Regions from separate parts of the Streptomyces sp. NPDC020597 genome, predicted to be linked through region 1. Evidence: riboswitches for the same ligand, from Rfam matches in the RefSeq annotation. Region 1 holds a riboswitch; the other holds the start of a gene.
What was found. Region 1 has a riboswitch for S-adenosylmethionine ahead of ACH4ZA_RS13275 (aminotransferase class V-fold PLP-dependent enzyme). Riboswitches for the same ligand answer to the same signal wherever they lie in the genome.
Positions count from the first base shown of each region.

Region 2: it holds a riboswitch for S-adenosylmethionine, as region 1 does, so the genes downstream of both, thrC (threonine synthase) here and ACH4ZA_RS13275 (aminotransferase class V-fold PLP-dependent enzyme) in region 1, are expected to answer to the same signal.

Region 1 is NZ_JBIRUL010000006.1:170,816-178,263, reverse strand. Features, by position in the region: gene ACH4ZA_RS13280 (Lrp/AsnC family transcriptional regulator) at 1-40, shown strand, start outside; gene ACH4ZA_RS13275 (aminotransferase class V-fold PLP-dependent enzyme) at 458-1,822, opposite strand; SAM riboswitch class IV at 2,003-2,119, opposite strand; gene trpD (anthranilate phosphoribosyltransferase) at 2,195-3,259, opposite strand; gene ACH4ZA_RS13265 (cytochrome bc complex cytochrome b subunit) at 3,406-5,052, opposite strand; gene ACH4ZA_RS13260 (Rieske 2Fe-2S domain-containing protein) at 5,049-6,107, opposite strand; gene ACH4ZA_RS13255 (c-type cytochrome) at 6,104-6,916, opposite strand; gene ACH4ZA_RS13250 (heme-copper oxidase subunit III) at 6,979-7,448, opposite strand, start outside.
Region 2 is NZ_JBIRUL010000003.1:119,414-126,861, reverse strand. Features, by position in the region: gene ACH4ZA_RS06735 (MoaD/ThiS family protein) at 1-34, opposite strand, end outside; gene thrC (threonine synthase) at 31-1,329, opposite strand; SAM riboswitch class I at 1,348-1,503, opposite strand; gene ACH4ZA_RS06725 (glucosyl-3-phosphoglycerate synthase) at 1,668-2,612, shown strand; gene ACH4ZA_RS06720 (trehalose-6-phosphate synthase) at 2,751-4,166, shown strand; gene otsB (trehalose-phosphatase) at 4,154-5,020, opposite strand; gene ACH4ZA_RS06710 (DUF3263 domain-containing protein) at 5,050-5,331, opposite strand; gene ACH4ZA_RS06705 (extracellular solute-binding protein) at 5,374-6,636, opposite strand; gene ACH4ZA_RS06700 (ROK family protein) at 6,829-7,448, shown strand, end outside.

The DNA.
Region 1 (7,448 bases):
CGACCTCGAAGCGGCGTTCGCCATCGGCTTGGACTCGTAGCGGGGGGCTCCGCCGGTTGGGCGGGTGGTCGCGCAGTTCCCCGCGCCCCTGAAGGAGACGAACCCGGCCGGGGAGCCGAACGAGCCGTCCCCCGCGGCGCCCCGCGAGGGGCCCTGGGGGACGCGGGCGGGTGATCGTTCGATGTGGCTGGGCGCGCCGTTCCCCGCGCCCCTGAAGGAGACGAACCCGGCCGGGGAGCCGAACGAGCCGTCTCCCGCGGCGCCCCGCGAGGGGCCCTGGGGGACGCGGGCGGGTGATCGTTCGATGTGGCTGGTCGCGCAGTTCCCCGCGCCCCTGAAGGAGACGGCCCCGGCCGGGGAGCCGAACGAGCCGTCCCCCGCGGCGCCCCGCGAGGGGAAGCCTGCGGGGCGTGGGCGCGTGACGGTTCCATGTGGCTGGGCGGGTGGTGGGCAGGGGTCAGTTCAGTGCGGGGACGCAGCGGCCGTTCTCCGTGCGGTACCGCCACTTCGCTCCCTCGGTCACCAGCTCGCGGACCGCGGTCACGAAGCGTTCGACGTGCTCGTCGGGGGTGCCCGCGCCGAAGCTCACCCGGATGGCGTTGAGGGACCTCTCGCCCGGAGCCGCGTCGGGGGCGCCGCACTCGCCCTGCGCCTCGGGGGCGCCGCCCAGGAGGGTGCGGACCAGGGGGTGGGCGCAGAAGAGGCCGTCGCGGACGCCGATGCCGTACTCGGCGGACAGGGCCGCGGCGAGGTGGGAGCTGTTCCAGCCCTCGACGACGAAGGAGATCACGCCGACGCGCGGCGCGTCGTCGCCGAAGAGGGACAGGATCCGCACCTCCGGGACCTCCGCGAGGCCGGTGCGCACCTTCTCGATCAGGTGCCGCTCGCGTGCCACCAGGGTGTCGAAGCCGGCCTCGGTGAGGGCCCTGCAGGCCGACGCGATGGAGTAGGCGCCGATCACGTTCGGGGAGCCGGCCTCGTGGCGGGCCGCGCTCTCGTGCCACTCCACGTCCACTCCCCCGTCCTCGCGCCGGGTGACCTTGCGGCTGGCGCCGCCGCCCGCGAGATAGGGGTCCGCCGCGGCCAGCCAGTCCGCGCGGCCGGCCAGCACGCCGGAGCCGAAGGGGGCGTACAGCTTGTGGCCGGAGAAGGCGATCCAGTCGACGTCGAGGTCCTGCACCGACACCGGGTGGTGCGGGGCCAGCTGGGCGGCGTCGAGGACGATCCGGGCGCCGTGGGCGTGCGCAGCCGCCGCCAGCTCGCGCACCGGCCACAGCTCACCGGTGACGTTCGAGGCGCCGGTGACGCAGACCAACGCCGGGCTGTGCGGGTCCCGGGCGGCCAGGGCGCGCTCCAGGGTCTCCACTGCCTGGCCCGGGGTGCGCGGGGCGTCGAGGTAGCCGACCCGGGCGTCCTGCCAGGGCAGCAGCGCGGCGTGGTGCTCGGTCTCGAAGACGAAGACCTGGCAGTCGGCGGGCAGGGCGCGTGCCAGCAGGTTGAGCGAGTCCGTCGTCGAGCGGGTGAAGACCAGCTGGTCGTCGGGGCGGCAGTCGAGGAACTCGGCGACGGTCCTGCGGGCGTTCTCGAAGAGGTCCGTGGAGAGCTGGGAGAGGTACCCCGCGCCGCGGTGCACGCTGCCGTAGTACGGCGCGTAGGCGGCGACGTCGTCCCAGACGCGCTGGAGGGCGGGGGCGCTGGCGGCGTAGTCGAGGGCCGCGTAGGCGACCTCGCCGCCGGTGACGAGCGGAACGGTGACATCCCGGCCCAGAACATCCAGGGGGGCACAAACAGGGCGGAGGGCGGCAGCGGTGGAGACGGACATGGCGAACTCCCGTGAGAGGAAAGGGGGAACCGCCGTGCGAGCGGACATGGCTCGAGCACGGAGGAAGATGAAAGGGGGGTGCGGAGGCGGGGCTCTACGCCCTAGCGCATTCGCTTGCTCACAGGAGACTCCCTCGGACGACCCAGGACCCCTGGCGTTCTCACTCGAAAGAGTGCGAGGGATCCGCGCTTGCCGTGGACCTCGTTGCCCACGGCCTGGTCTTCACCCGGGGCACCCCGCCACGGACGGAGGGTTGCCGGACAGTCGGCCGGGGCCTCATGACTGTCACTCATGACCTGGTACAGGAACCTACGCGAGCCGATCACGGTCCCGCAACCCGTGTCCGGATGGCGGGACCGCGTCTCACCGGCGTCAGGCGTTGCTGGCGGCCACCCAACGCTCCAGCGCCCGCTTGGCCGCGCCGGAGTCCAGCGACTCCGCGGCCCGCGCCATGCCGGCCCGGATCTCCTCGGCCAGCGTCCCGCCGCCCGGCTCGAGCGCCACGAGCGCCGCCGCCGAGTTCAGCACCACGGCGTCGCGCACCGGACCGCGCTCGCCCTCCAGCAGACGGCGGGCGACCTCGGCGTTGTACGAGGGGTCCCCGCCCCGCAGGGCCTCCACCGGCACCAGGTCCAGGCCGACGTCGCGCGGGTCGAAGGACTCCTCGGTGACCTTGCCGTCGCGCACCACCCAGACCCGGGAGGTGGCCGTCGTGGTCAGCTCGTCGAGGCCGTCGTCACCCCGGAAGACCAGGGACGAGTTGCCGCGCTCGGCGAAGACGCCCGCGACGACCGGCGCCATGAGCGGATCGGCGACGCCGACGGCCTGTGCCCGCACCCTGGCGGGGTTGGTCAGCGGGCCGAGGATGTTGAACACCGTGCGGATGCCCAACTGGCCGCGCGCAGCGCCGACATGACGCAGCGCCGGATGGAACTTGATCGCGAAGCAGAAGGTGATCCCGGCCTCCTGCGCCACCTCGGCCACCCGGCGCGGGGTCAGTTCGAGGTTGACGCCGAGCTTCTCCAGCACGTCCGACGCGCCGGACGCGGAGGACGCGGCCCGGTTGCCGTGCTTGACGACGGTGGCGCCCGCCCCGGCCACGACGATCGCCGACATCGTGGAGATGTTGACCGTCTTCGCGCCGTCGCCGCCCGTGCCGACGATGTCCACGGTCGGCCCCGGCACCTCGATCAGGTTGGCGTGCTCGTACATCGCCCGGACCAGCCCGTTGATCTCCTCGACGGTCTCGCCCTTGGCCCGCAGCGCCACCACGAATCCGGCGATCTGCGCGTCGGTGGCCTCGCCGCGCATGATCCGGTCCAGCGCCCAGAACGTGGCGTCCGCACCCTGGTCGCGGCCGTAGAGCAGGCCGTTCAGCACCTCGGGCCAGGAACGGCCCGCCGCGGTGTCGCCTCCAGCGGGGGTCACAGCGCTCATCAGCCGCTCCTGGGTGTCGTACGGATCTTCCGTGGGTGCCGTGGAAGACGTGTGTGCCCACCCTATCCAGCCGACGGGCACGGCAAAGGGCCCCGTCCGACAACCGGACGGGGCCCTTACACCGTGGCGTGGCGACGCCTCGACGATCAGTGGTGGCCGTGGCCGCTCGTGATCTCCTTGTACTCCTCGACGGTGGGCTTCGGGATCTGCTGGTCCTCGCCGAAGTACGCTCCGCTGATCTTGGCGCGGAGCTTCTCCTTGCCCGTCACCTTGCGCTCGACGCCGTTGTCGTCGACCGTGGCGCCGATCGCGGCCGGCTCGTACTGCTCGTGCGCCGTGAGCGTGTGCAGCTGCTCCTGGCTGAGCGGCTCGTGGATCTCGATGAACTCACCGTGCGGCAGGCGCTTGATGGTGCCGGTCTCCCGGCCGTGCAGCACCTTGTCCTTGTCGCGGCGCTGCAGACCGAGACAGATCCGCTTGGTGAGGATGTACGCGAGGACCGGTCCGACGAAGAAGAAGATCCGGACGAACCAGGTGATCGAGTTGATCGACAGGTGGAAGTGGGTGGCCCACAGGTCGTTGCCACCGCCGACCAGCGTGATCATGTACATCGTGACCCAGGCGACGCCGAGCGCCGTACGGGTCGGGGCGTTGCGCGGGCGGTCCAGGATGTGGTGCTCGCGCTTGTCGCCGGTGATCCAGGACTCGATGAACGGGTAGAGCGCCAGCGCCGCGAGGACCACGCCGAACAGGACCAGCGGGATGAAGACGCCCAGGACGAGCGTGTGACCCCAGAGGTTGATCTCCCAGCCCGGCATGAAGCGGATCAGGCCCTCGGCGAAGCCCATGTACCAGTCGGGCTGGGCGCCGGTCGACACCTGGTCCGGACGGTAGGGGCCCATCGCCCAGATCGGGTTGATCTGCGCGATCGCCGCGATGACCGCGATGACGCCGAAGACCAGGAAGAAGAAGCCTCCGGCCTTCGCCATGTACACGGGCAGCAGCGGCATGCCGACGACGTTCTTGTTGCTCTTTCCGGGGCCCGCGAACTGCGTGTGCTTGTGGTAGAAGACCAGGATCAGGTGGCCCACCATCAGGCCCAGCATGATGCCGGGCAGCAGCAGGATGTGGATCGAGTAGAACCGCGCCACGAAGTCGTGGCCGGGGAACTCGCCGCCGAAGAGGAAGAACGAGATGTACGTGCCGACGACCGGCATCGACAGGATCGCGCCCTGCGTGAAGCGGACACCGGTGCCGGAGAGCAGGTCGTCCGGGAGCGAGTAACCGGTGAAACCGGTGAACATGCCGAGGACGAACAGCAGGAAGCCGAACAGCCAGTTGACCTCACGCGGCTTGCGGAACGCACCCGTGAAGAACACGCGCATCATGTGCACGAACATGCCGGCGAGGAAGATCAGCGCCGCCCAGTGGTGGATCTGCCGGATGAGCAGACCGCCGCGCACGTCGAAGGAGATGTGCAGGGTCGAGTTGAACGCCTCGGACATCAGCTGTCCCTGGAGCGGGACGTAACTGCCGTGGTACTCCACCTCGTTCATCGACGGGTGGAAGAACAGCGTCAGGTACACACCCGTCAGGATGATGATGATGAAGCTGTACATGCACACTTCGCCCAGCATGAACGACCAGTGGTCGGGGAAGATCTTGCGCATGTTGGCCTTGGCGAGGGAGTAGATCCCGAGCCGGCCGTCGGCCCAGTCGGCGATCCGCTCGCCGGCCGGAGCCTTCCCGCGTGCGCGGGACTCGTTGCTCTCGTGGTTCTCTGTGGTGCTCATCCGCGCTCCCAGAAAGCAGGACCGACGGGCTCCTCGAAGTCGCCGCGCGCCTCGAGGTAGCCCTCGTCGTTCACGCCGATGCGCAGCTGCGGCAGGGCGTGACCGGCGGGACCGAAGATCACTCGGGCGCCGTCGGAGAGGTCGAAGGTGGACTGGTGGCAGGGGCACAGCACGTGGTGCGTCTGCTGCTCGTACAGGGAGATCGGGCAACCGACGTGGGTGCAGATCTTCGAGTACGCCACGATGCCGTCGTGCGACCACTCGAGCTCGCGCTTGTCCTTGATGTTCTCCGGCTGGAGCCGGACGATCATCAGGGCCGCCTTGGCGATCTCGTTCTGGAAGTCCTCGTCGTGCTCCTCCAGGCCCTCGGGCTTGGCGAAGGTGAGAGAACCGACGGCCACGTCCGAGGGACGCAGCGGCTCGTTCGTGTTCATGTTGACGAGCAGCTTGCCCTTGGCCCACAGCGTGTGCCGCAGCTTGTCCTCGGGCAGCGGGCCGAGGTCGCGCAGCAGCACGACTCCGGAGAGCGGCACCAGGGCGACCGCGCCGAACAGCGTGTTGCGGATCAGCTTGCGGCGGCCGAACGCGGACTCCTTGGCGCCCTGCCGGAAGTCCGCGTGGACCTTGGCGCGGACCTCGGGGCTCGCGGCGATCGGGTGGCGCTCGTCGGCGACCTCCACGTCCGACATCAGGGTGCGGGCCCAGTGGACCGCGCCGGCGCCGATGGTGAACAGCGCCGTGCCCAGCGTCAGACCCAGCGCGAAGTTCAGCGCGCTGAGGTGGCCGATCGGGAACACGAAGATCGACTTGTCGGCGGGGATCGCCACGTACGAGGCGATGAAGCCGACCGTGGCGAGCATCGACAGCGTGAACAGGAAGGCGACCGCACGCTCGGACCGCTTGGCGGCCCGCTCGTCGATGTCCTGGACGCGGTGCTCGTGGGGCGGCAGACCGGGGTCGGCGAACGGGTTCCGCTCGTCCGCGACGTCCACCGCGCCGTGCGCGTGGCCCTGCTCTACGGGCAGGTTCTCTTCTGGAATGTCTTGGCTACTCATGACTTCTTGGCCTTTGCGGTCCGAGCGGCGACCCAGACGGCGACCGCGATCAGGGCGCCGAGTCCGAAGATCCAGGCGAACAGACCCTCGCTGACCGGCCCGAGGCCGCCCAGCTCCAGACCACCGGGGTTGTCGGTGTCGCTGCTGTTGACCGCGTGCAGGTACGCGATGATGTCCTTCTTGTTCTGCTCCGACAGGGTGGTGTCGGGGAAGGAGGGCATGTTCTGCGGGCCGGTCTGCATCGCCTCGTAGACGTGCTTCGGGTCCACGTCCTCGAGGGTCGGAGCGAACTTGCCCTTCGTCAGGGCGCCGCCCTTGCCGGTGAAGTTGTGGCACTGCGCGCAGTTGGTGCGGAACAGGTCGCCGCCCTTGGCGATGTCCGCGCCCTCCGGGCCGTACTCGGCCTCGGTCGGGACCGACGGGCCGGAGCCCAGCGAGGCGATGTACGCGGCGAGCTGGTCGATCTCGGCCTGCGAGTAGATGTTCTTCTTCTTCACCACCTGCGGGCCCTGGGAGGTCGCCGCCGGCATGCGGCCGGTGCCGACCTGGAAGTCGACGGCCGCGGCGCCCACGCCGACCAGGCTCGGACCGTCGGAGCTGCCCTGACCGCCGGTGCCGTGGCAGCTGGCGCAGCCGACGGCATAGAGCTTCTTGCCCTCGTCGATGGCGAGGGACTGGGCGGTGTCGTCTGCCTGCGCCTTGCTCGCGGGCGCGAGCGCGGAGAACAGCCACCCTGTGCACGCCAGCGAGAGGACTAGGACGACGAGCGCCGCCAGCGGATGGCGTCGTCGTGCGGAGAGCTTTTTCACGGATTACCCCGGTGTCAGGATCTTCTGCGTCGATGCTTGTGGAGGTGCGGGAGCGGGCCCGGCTACTTGATCAGGTAGATCGTGGCGAAGAGGCCGATCCAGACGACATCGACGAAGTGCCAGTAGTAGGACACGACGATGGCCGCGGTCGCCTGCTCGTGGGTGAACCTCTTGGCCGCGTAGGTGCGCCCGAGGACGAACAGGAAGGCGATGAGGCCGCCCGTCACGTGCATGCCGTGGAAGCCGGTGGTCAGGTAGAACACCGAGCCGTACGGGTCGGAGGAGAGCGAGAGCCCGTCCTTCTTGACCAACTCCGTGTACTCGTAGATCTGACCGCCGATGAAGATCGCACCCATGATGAAGGTGACGATGAACCACATTCTGAGCTTCTTCACGTCACCGCGCTCGGCGGCGAAGACGCCGAGCTGGCAGGTGAGGGAGGAGAGCACCAGGATGGTGGTGTTGGTGGCCGAGAACGGGAGGTTCAGGGCCTCGGCCATCTCCTTCCAGTGATCGGGACCCGTCACCGATC
Region 2 (7,448 bases), on a different contig from region 1:
GCAGGATGGTCGGGATGCGAACAGTGACGCTCATGATGCGAGGCCAGCCTCTCGGAAAGAGTCCAGGTTCGGGCGGATCGTCGCGGTGAGTCCGGTGCCGGCCACCGCGTCCAGGGTCTTCAGGCCGTCGCCGGTGTTCAGGACGACGGTCGTCTTCGTCGGGTCCAGCAGACCGTTCTCGATCAACTTCCTCGCCACGCCCACGGTCACGCCGCCGGCCGTCTCCGCGAAGATGCCTTCGGTGCGCGCCAGCAGCTTGATCGCGTCGACGACCTGCTCGTCGTTCACGTCCTCCACCGCGCCGCCCGTCCGCCGCGCGATGTCGAGGACGTACGGACCGTCCGCCGGGTTGCCGATGGCCAGCGACTTCGCGATGGTGTTCGGCTTCTGCGGGCGGACCACGTCGTGTCCGGCCTTGTAGGCGACCGACACCGGGGAGCAGCCCTCGGCCTGCGCGCCGAAGATCTTGTACGGCCTGTCCTCGACCAGCCCGAGCTTGATCAGCTCCTGCAGACCCTTGTCGATCTTCGTGAGCTGCGAGCCGGAGGCGATCGGCACGACGAGCTGGTCGGGCAGCCGCCAGCCGAGCTGCTCGCAGATCTCGTACGCCAGCGTCTTGGAGCCCTCGGCGTAGTACGGCCGCAGGTTGACGTTGACGAAGCCCCAGCCCTCGCCCGCCGGGTCGCCGATGAGCTCGGAGCAGAAGCGGTTGACGTCGTCGTAGTTGCCCTCGATGCCGACGAGCTCGCCGCCGTAGATCGCGGCCATGACGACCTTGCCCTGCTCCAGGTCGTGCGGGATGAACACGCAGGAGCGGAAGCCGGCGCGGGCCGCGGCGGCGCCCACCGCGCCGGCCAGGTTGCCGGTGGAGGAGCAGGAGAGGGTGGTGAAGCCGAACGCGCGGGCGGCCTCGATGGCCTGGGCGACGACCCGGTCCTTGAAGGAGTGGGTCGGGTTGCCGGAGTCGTCCTTGACGAAGAGCTTGCCGGCGTCGACGCCCAGCTCGCGGGCGAGGTTGTCGGCCTGCACGAGCTTGGTCCAGCCGGGGTTGATGTTCGGCTTGTCGGCCACGTCCGCCGGGACGGGCAGCAGCGGCGCGTAGCGCCAGACGTTCGCGGGTCCCGCCTCGATGCGCTTTCGCAGCTCCTCCGTGTCGTAGGAGGAGAAGTCGTACGCGATCTCGAGCGGGCCGAAACACTCCTCGCACGCGAAGACCGGGCCGAGGGGGACGCGGTGGCCGCACTCGCGGCAGCTCAACGCGGTGGCCGGACCGAGGTCGACAGCGGAGGTCGTAGAGTCCGTGGTGCTTGCAACAGTCTGCGCAGCCATGTGAGGCGAGGCCCTTTCTCCTCATCTTCCTCACGACGCACTTCGCCGTGAGACGGATTTGGCACCTTCCCGAGCCGGGAGCCTCGCTGAACGATCAGCATTGATCTACGAGAACCGACTGGAGGGTTGCCGGGGCTTCATCGGGCCGTGTCCCTCTGCCCCTCTGGATGAGCGGTATGCAGTTGTTGATCTGTGCGGCCGATGACCCTGACATGCGATGGTCACCCGCGTTGTTCAAGACTGTAACCGAAGGCCAGGACAGTTGAGATAGTCGTCCGAACCGCGAGATGGATCACGCAGGACCGTACTCGCCGAGAGAACGCAGAGGAGCCGCCGACGTGCTGGAAGAAGTCGAGCGCTGGCTGAGCACCCGTTCCTGGTCCCTGACGGACCGCCCGCTGCACCGGATTCTCGCCGCGAAACAGCGCACCGGCCAGTCGGTGAGCGTCGTGCTGCCCGCGCTCAACGAGGAGGAGACGGTCGGCGAGATCGTCGCCGTGATCCGTCACGACCTCATGCAGCAGGTCCCGCTCGTCGACGAGATCGTGGTGGTCGACTCCGGATCGACCGACCGCACGTCCGCGGTCGCCGCGGCGGCGGGCGCGCGCGTCGTCCACCGCGACGAGATACTCCCCCGCATCCCCGCCGTGCCGGGCAAGGGCGAGGTGCTGTGGCGTTCGCTGCTGGTCACCCGCGGGGACGTGGTCTGCTTCATCGACGCCGACCTGCGGGAGTTCTCCTCCGACTTCGTCTCGGGGATCGTCGGCCCGCTGCTCACCGATCCGGACGTGGACCTGGTCAAGGCCATGTACGACCGCCCGCTGGGCGGCGCGGCCGGTCAGGGCGGCCGGGTCACCGAGCTGATGGCCCGCCCCCTGCTCAACATGCACTGGCCGCAGCTCGCCGGTTTCGTGCAGCCGCTCGGCGGCGAGTACGCGGCCCGCCGGAGCCTGCTGGAGCAGCTGCCCTTCCCCGTGGGGTACGGCGTGGAGCTGGGCATGCTGGTCGACGCCCTGCACCTGGTGGGTCTCGACGCTCTCGCCCAGGTCGACGTCGGCGTGCGCAAGCACCGCCACCAGGACGGCCAGGCCCTGGGCCGGATGGCGGCGGCGATCTACCGCACCGCCCAGCTGCGGCTGGCCCGCGGCCATCTGGTCCGCCCCGCCCTCACCCAGTTCGAGCGCGGCCCGGACGGCTTCGAGCCGCACACCCACTCCGTGGACACGGAGGAACGGCCGCCTATGACGGACATCGCGGAGTACGCGCGGCGCAGGGTGGCCTGAGCCCGTACCGCGGGCCCGCGGTCCCCCCGCGGCGGGCCGGTTCGCGTCGGCCGGCGGCGGCGTTACGGCCGGATACGGCCCCTCCACTCGGCGCGACCGTACGTTTGAGCGTTTACGGAGCGGGCTAGGTTGAGGTCTATGGCTTCCACGCACGACACGTCTGCCGCCCGGGGCGCCGAGGTGCTGGTCGCGTCCAACCGCGGTCCGGTCTCCTACGAGGTGCGCGAGGACGGCTCGCTGCACGCCAGACGCGGCGGCGGCGGACTGGTCTCCGGTCTGTCGGCCATCGGCCCCGACGTCGGCGCGCTGTGGGTGTGCTCGGCGCTCTCCGACGGCGACCGCGAGGCGGTCCGGCGCGGGGTCGGCGAGGAGGGCGTGCGCATGCTGCCCGTCCCGGCCGACGTGCACGCCGACGCGTACAACGGCATCGCCAACTCGGTGCTCTGGTTCGTCCACCACCTGCTGTACCAGACCCCGCTGGAGCCGGTCTTCGACGCGGAGTTCCGCCGCCAGTGGGCCGCGTACGAGACGTACAACCGGGCCTTCGCCGAGGCGCTCGCCGAGGATGCGGCGGACGGCGCGGCGGTGCTGGTCCAGGACTACCACCTGTGTCTCGTCCCCGGCATGCTCCGCGAGCTCCGTCCCGACCTGCGGATCGGGCACTTCTCGCACACGCCGTGGGCGCCCCCGGACTACTTCGCCCTGCTCCCGCGGGACATCCGTGAGCAGCTGCTGCGGGGCATGCTGGGCGCGGACCGGCTGGGTTTCCTCACCCGGCGCTGGGCGGACGCCTTCACCGCGTGCTGCGAGCAGTCCACCGGGGGCCTGGGCGGCGCCGAGGTCGGCGTGCACGGTCTCGGCGCGGACGCCGACTTCCTGCGCGAGCGCGCGCACCGGCCGGACGTCGAGGAGCGGATGGCGGCGCTGCGCGAGGAGATCGGCGAGGGGCGCAAGGCCATCGTCCGCGTCGACCGCACCGAGCTGTCGAAGAACATCGTGCGCGGGCTGCTGGCCTACCGGCAGCTCCTCGACGACCACCCGGAGTGGCGCGAACGCGTCGTCCACGTGGCGTTCGCCTACCCCTCCCGCCAGGACCTCGCCGTCTACCGGGACTACATGGCCGAGGTGCGGCGCCTGACGGACGAGATCAACGCCGGTTACGGCACGCCCGGCTGGACCCCGGTGCTGCTGAACCTCAAGGACGACTTCGCCCGCTCCCTCGCCTCCTACCGCCTCGCGGACGTCGCGCTGGTCAACCCGATCCGCGACGGCATGAACCTGGTCGCCAAGGAGGTCCCGGTCGTCTCCGACGAGGGCTGCGCGCTGGTGCTGTCCCGGGAGGCGGGCGCGTACTGGGAGCTGCGCGAGGACGCCCTCACGGTGAACCCGTACGACGTCCTGGAGACCGCCCGCGCCCTGCACGAGGCGCTGTCCATGGCGCCGGAGGAGCGGGCCGAGCGCACGAAGCGGCTGTCCGCCGCGGCGACCGCGCTGCCCCCGGCCCGCTGGTTCCTGGACCAGCTGAACGCCCTGCGCGCGATTCAGCCGAGCTGAGCGGCCAGCTGCCGCAGCAGCCGTACGACCCCGGCGGGTCCGTCGACGACGAGGTCCGCGCGCTCGGCCAGTTCGCCGACCTCGGCGCTGCCGCTGCACACCAGCAGGCCGGGCACGCCGTCGGCGCGCAGTTTCTCGACGGCGGCGAACGCGGGGAGGTCGCCGAGGTCGTCGCCGGCGTAGAGCACGGACCTGGCGCCCGTCTCGCGGACGTGGTCCAGCAGGGCCACGCCCTTGTCCATGCCCGGCGGGCGCAGCTCCAGGACCATACGGCCGGGTTCGACGATCAGGCCGTGCCGGGCCGCGAGGTCGGTGAGGGGGCCGCGCAGGGCGTCGAAGGCGGCCTGCGGGTCGTCGGCGCGGCGGGTGTGGACGGCGACGGCACGGCCGCCCTTCTCCTCGATCCAGACGCCGGGCCGGTCTCCGGCGGCCGCGAGGACCCGCGGGAGCGCGGCCAGGACGGCGGCCACGCCGGGGTGCGGTTCGGGGGCGCTGAGGGCGCCGGTGCGGGCGTCCCAGCGCTCGGCGCCGTAGTGGCCGAGCACGGTGAGCCGGCCCAGTCCCTCGACCCCGGCGAATCCGCCGTGCCGTACGGCGACCTCGGCGGGCCGGCCGGTGACGACGGCCACGCCGGCGACTTTCGGGGCGAGCGCGGCGAGCGCGGGGACGGCGTCGGGGTGCGCCCGGGCGTCCTGCGGGTTCTCGACGATGGGGGCGAGGGTGCCGTCGAAGTCGAGGGCGACGAGGGCGGCCCCCGGGCGGCCGACGATCGCGTCGAGCGCCGCGCGGCCGGCCGGGGTCACCGGAACGGGAAGGGGGCCGGATGCCGGGGAGTGCGTCTGTGGGGTGCCCATACAGGCACGATAACCAGCGAGCGCCGTCGCTAACGTTCCGTCCGTCTCGCTTCTCTCACCCGGCGCAGCCTGTTCACCGTCACCGGGTCGTGGGCCAGCGCGCGGGTGTCGTCGAGGAGGGCGTTGAGGAGCTGGTAGTAGCGCACCGGGGACAGGTCGAGTTCCTCGCGTATCGCCCGTTCCTTCGCGCCGGGTCCCAGGAAGCCCCGCCGTTCGAGGGCGAGGATGCCGCGCTCCCGCGCCCCCAGTCCGTCCGTGCCCGCCCGCCGCTCGTCTGCCGCGCCGCCGCCCGCCTCGCTGCCTGCCTCCATGCCCGCACGGTAACGCCCGCCGGTGACATCGACTCGTCCGGCTCATTCGCCGGCGGCGCTCTCCAGTGTCGTCGCGGTGGTCTGCAGGTCGCCGAGCACGTCGGCGGGGCTGCCGTTCGCGGTCACGGCCCGGCCGATCCGCTTCTTGATCTCCGAGCTGACCTTCGCCCACGAGGTCCGTCCGACGGGGTAGCTCTCGGACAGCGGGAGCTCCGCCAGGAACGGCTTCAGGTCGGCGTCCTCCTCGGCCGAGCCCATGACCTGGGACGCGGAGGTGGTGACCGGCAGCAGGTCGTACTCGTGGGAGAAGTCCAGCACGTTCTTCTCGCTGTAGACGAAGTCGAGGAAGTCGCCGATCTCGTCGCCGTGTCCGCCCCGCTTGAAGGCGGTCATCCAGTCGGCGACGCCCAGGGAGGTCTTGCTGGGGCCGTCGACGCCCGGCATCGGCACCATGCCGAACTCGACGCCCTTGGCGGCCGCCGCCTTCATCAGCGAGGGGTGCCCGTTGAGCATGCCCACGTCTCCAGCGGCGAACGCGGCGAACGCGGCGGCCCGGTTCAGCTTGCCCGGCGCGACGGGCCCGGTCAGGCCCTTGCCGACCAGGTCGGTCTTCAGCCAGTCGAGGGTCTCGACGTTCTCGGCGGAGTCGAAGCTGTAGCTGCTGACCGTCTGGGTGTAGCCGCCCCGGCCGCTGAGCAGCCACTGCAGGGTCTCGGCCTGCGCCTCCTCGGGGCCCAGCGGCAGGGCGTAGGGGTATTTCACGCCGTCTTTCTTGAGCGCCCGCGCGTCCTTCGCGAGCTCGGCCCAGGTGGTGGGCGCGCTGATGCCGGCCCGGGCGAAGAGGGCCTTGTTGTAGAACAGCAGCCGGGTGGAGGAGGCGAACGGCATGCCGTACTGCACGCCGCGCACCTGGCCCGCCCGGGCGAGCTGGGGCACGAAGTCGGCCTCGACGGGGATGGAGAGCACGTCGCCCGCCTTGTAGAGCAGGTCGTCGGCCGCGTAGTCGGCGTAGGCGCCGATCTGGGCCATGTCGGGGGCGTCGCCCGCGTCGACCATGGCCTTGACCTTCGCGTCGACGTCGTTCCAGGAGTACACGCTCACGTCGACGGTGACCCCCGGGTGGTCCTTCTCGTACGCGGCGACAAGTCCGTCCCAGTACTTCTTCGAGCTGTTGGCGCTGCTGTCGCCGTAGTCGGCGGCGACGAGTCTGAGGGTGACGTCGTCGGAGCCGGCGGTCAGTCCGCAGCCGGTGAGCACCGCGGCCAGGCCGAGCGCGGACACCCCCGCCACACCTGCCGTGATCATTGCTGACTTTCGTGCCCGCCGCTGCACCGCACTGCTCCCAACTGATTGCTCATACCAATGGACCGATATCCGGATCAAGGTCTACACCACACCATATGGTCCAGACCTCTCCGGGCCTCCGGTCCGGCACGGTACCCCCACAACCGCGAGTGGACTAGACCTCTCGCGGTTCCTCGGTCCACACTGTCCCCCGTGAGACATGTCATCGCCCTGGACGTGGGCGGCACCGGGATGAAGGCCGCCCTGATCGGCGCTGGGGGTCCCCCCTCCGGGGGAGGCACACTGCTGCACCGGGCCCGCAGGGACACCGGCCGCGAGCGCGGACCCGACGCCGTGGTCGCCGGCATCCTCGACTTCGCCGCCGACCTGCGCCGGTACGGCGCCCGGCAGTTCGGCGAGCCCGCCGCCGCGGCCGGCGTCGCCGTGCCCGGCATCGTCGACGAGGCCGGCGGCGTCGCCGTCTACGCGGCCAACCTGGGCTGGCGGGACGTGCCGCTGCGCGCCCGGCTCGCCGAACGCCTCGGCGCCCCGGTCGCCCTCGGCCACGACGTGCGCACCGGCGGTCTCGCCGAGGGCCGGATCGGCGCCGCCCGCGGCGCGGACCGCTTCCTGTTCGTGGCGCTGGGCACCGGCATCGCCGGCGCGATCGGCGTCGACGGCCGGGTGGAGGCGGGCGCGCACGGCTTCGCGGGCGAGATCGGCCACATCGTCGTACGGCCAGGCGGCGCCCCCTGTCCGTGCGGGCAGCGCGGCTGCCTGGAACGGTTCGCGTCCGCGGCGGCGGTCGGCGAGGCGTGGGCGGCGGCCGTCGG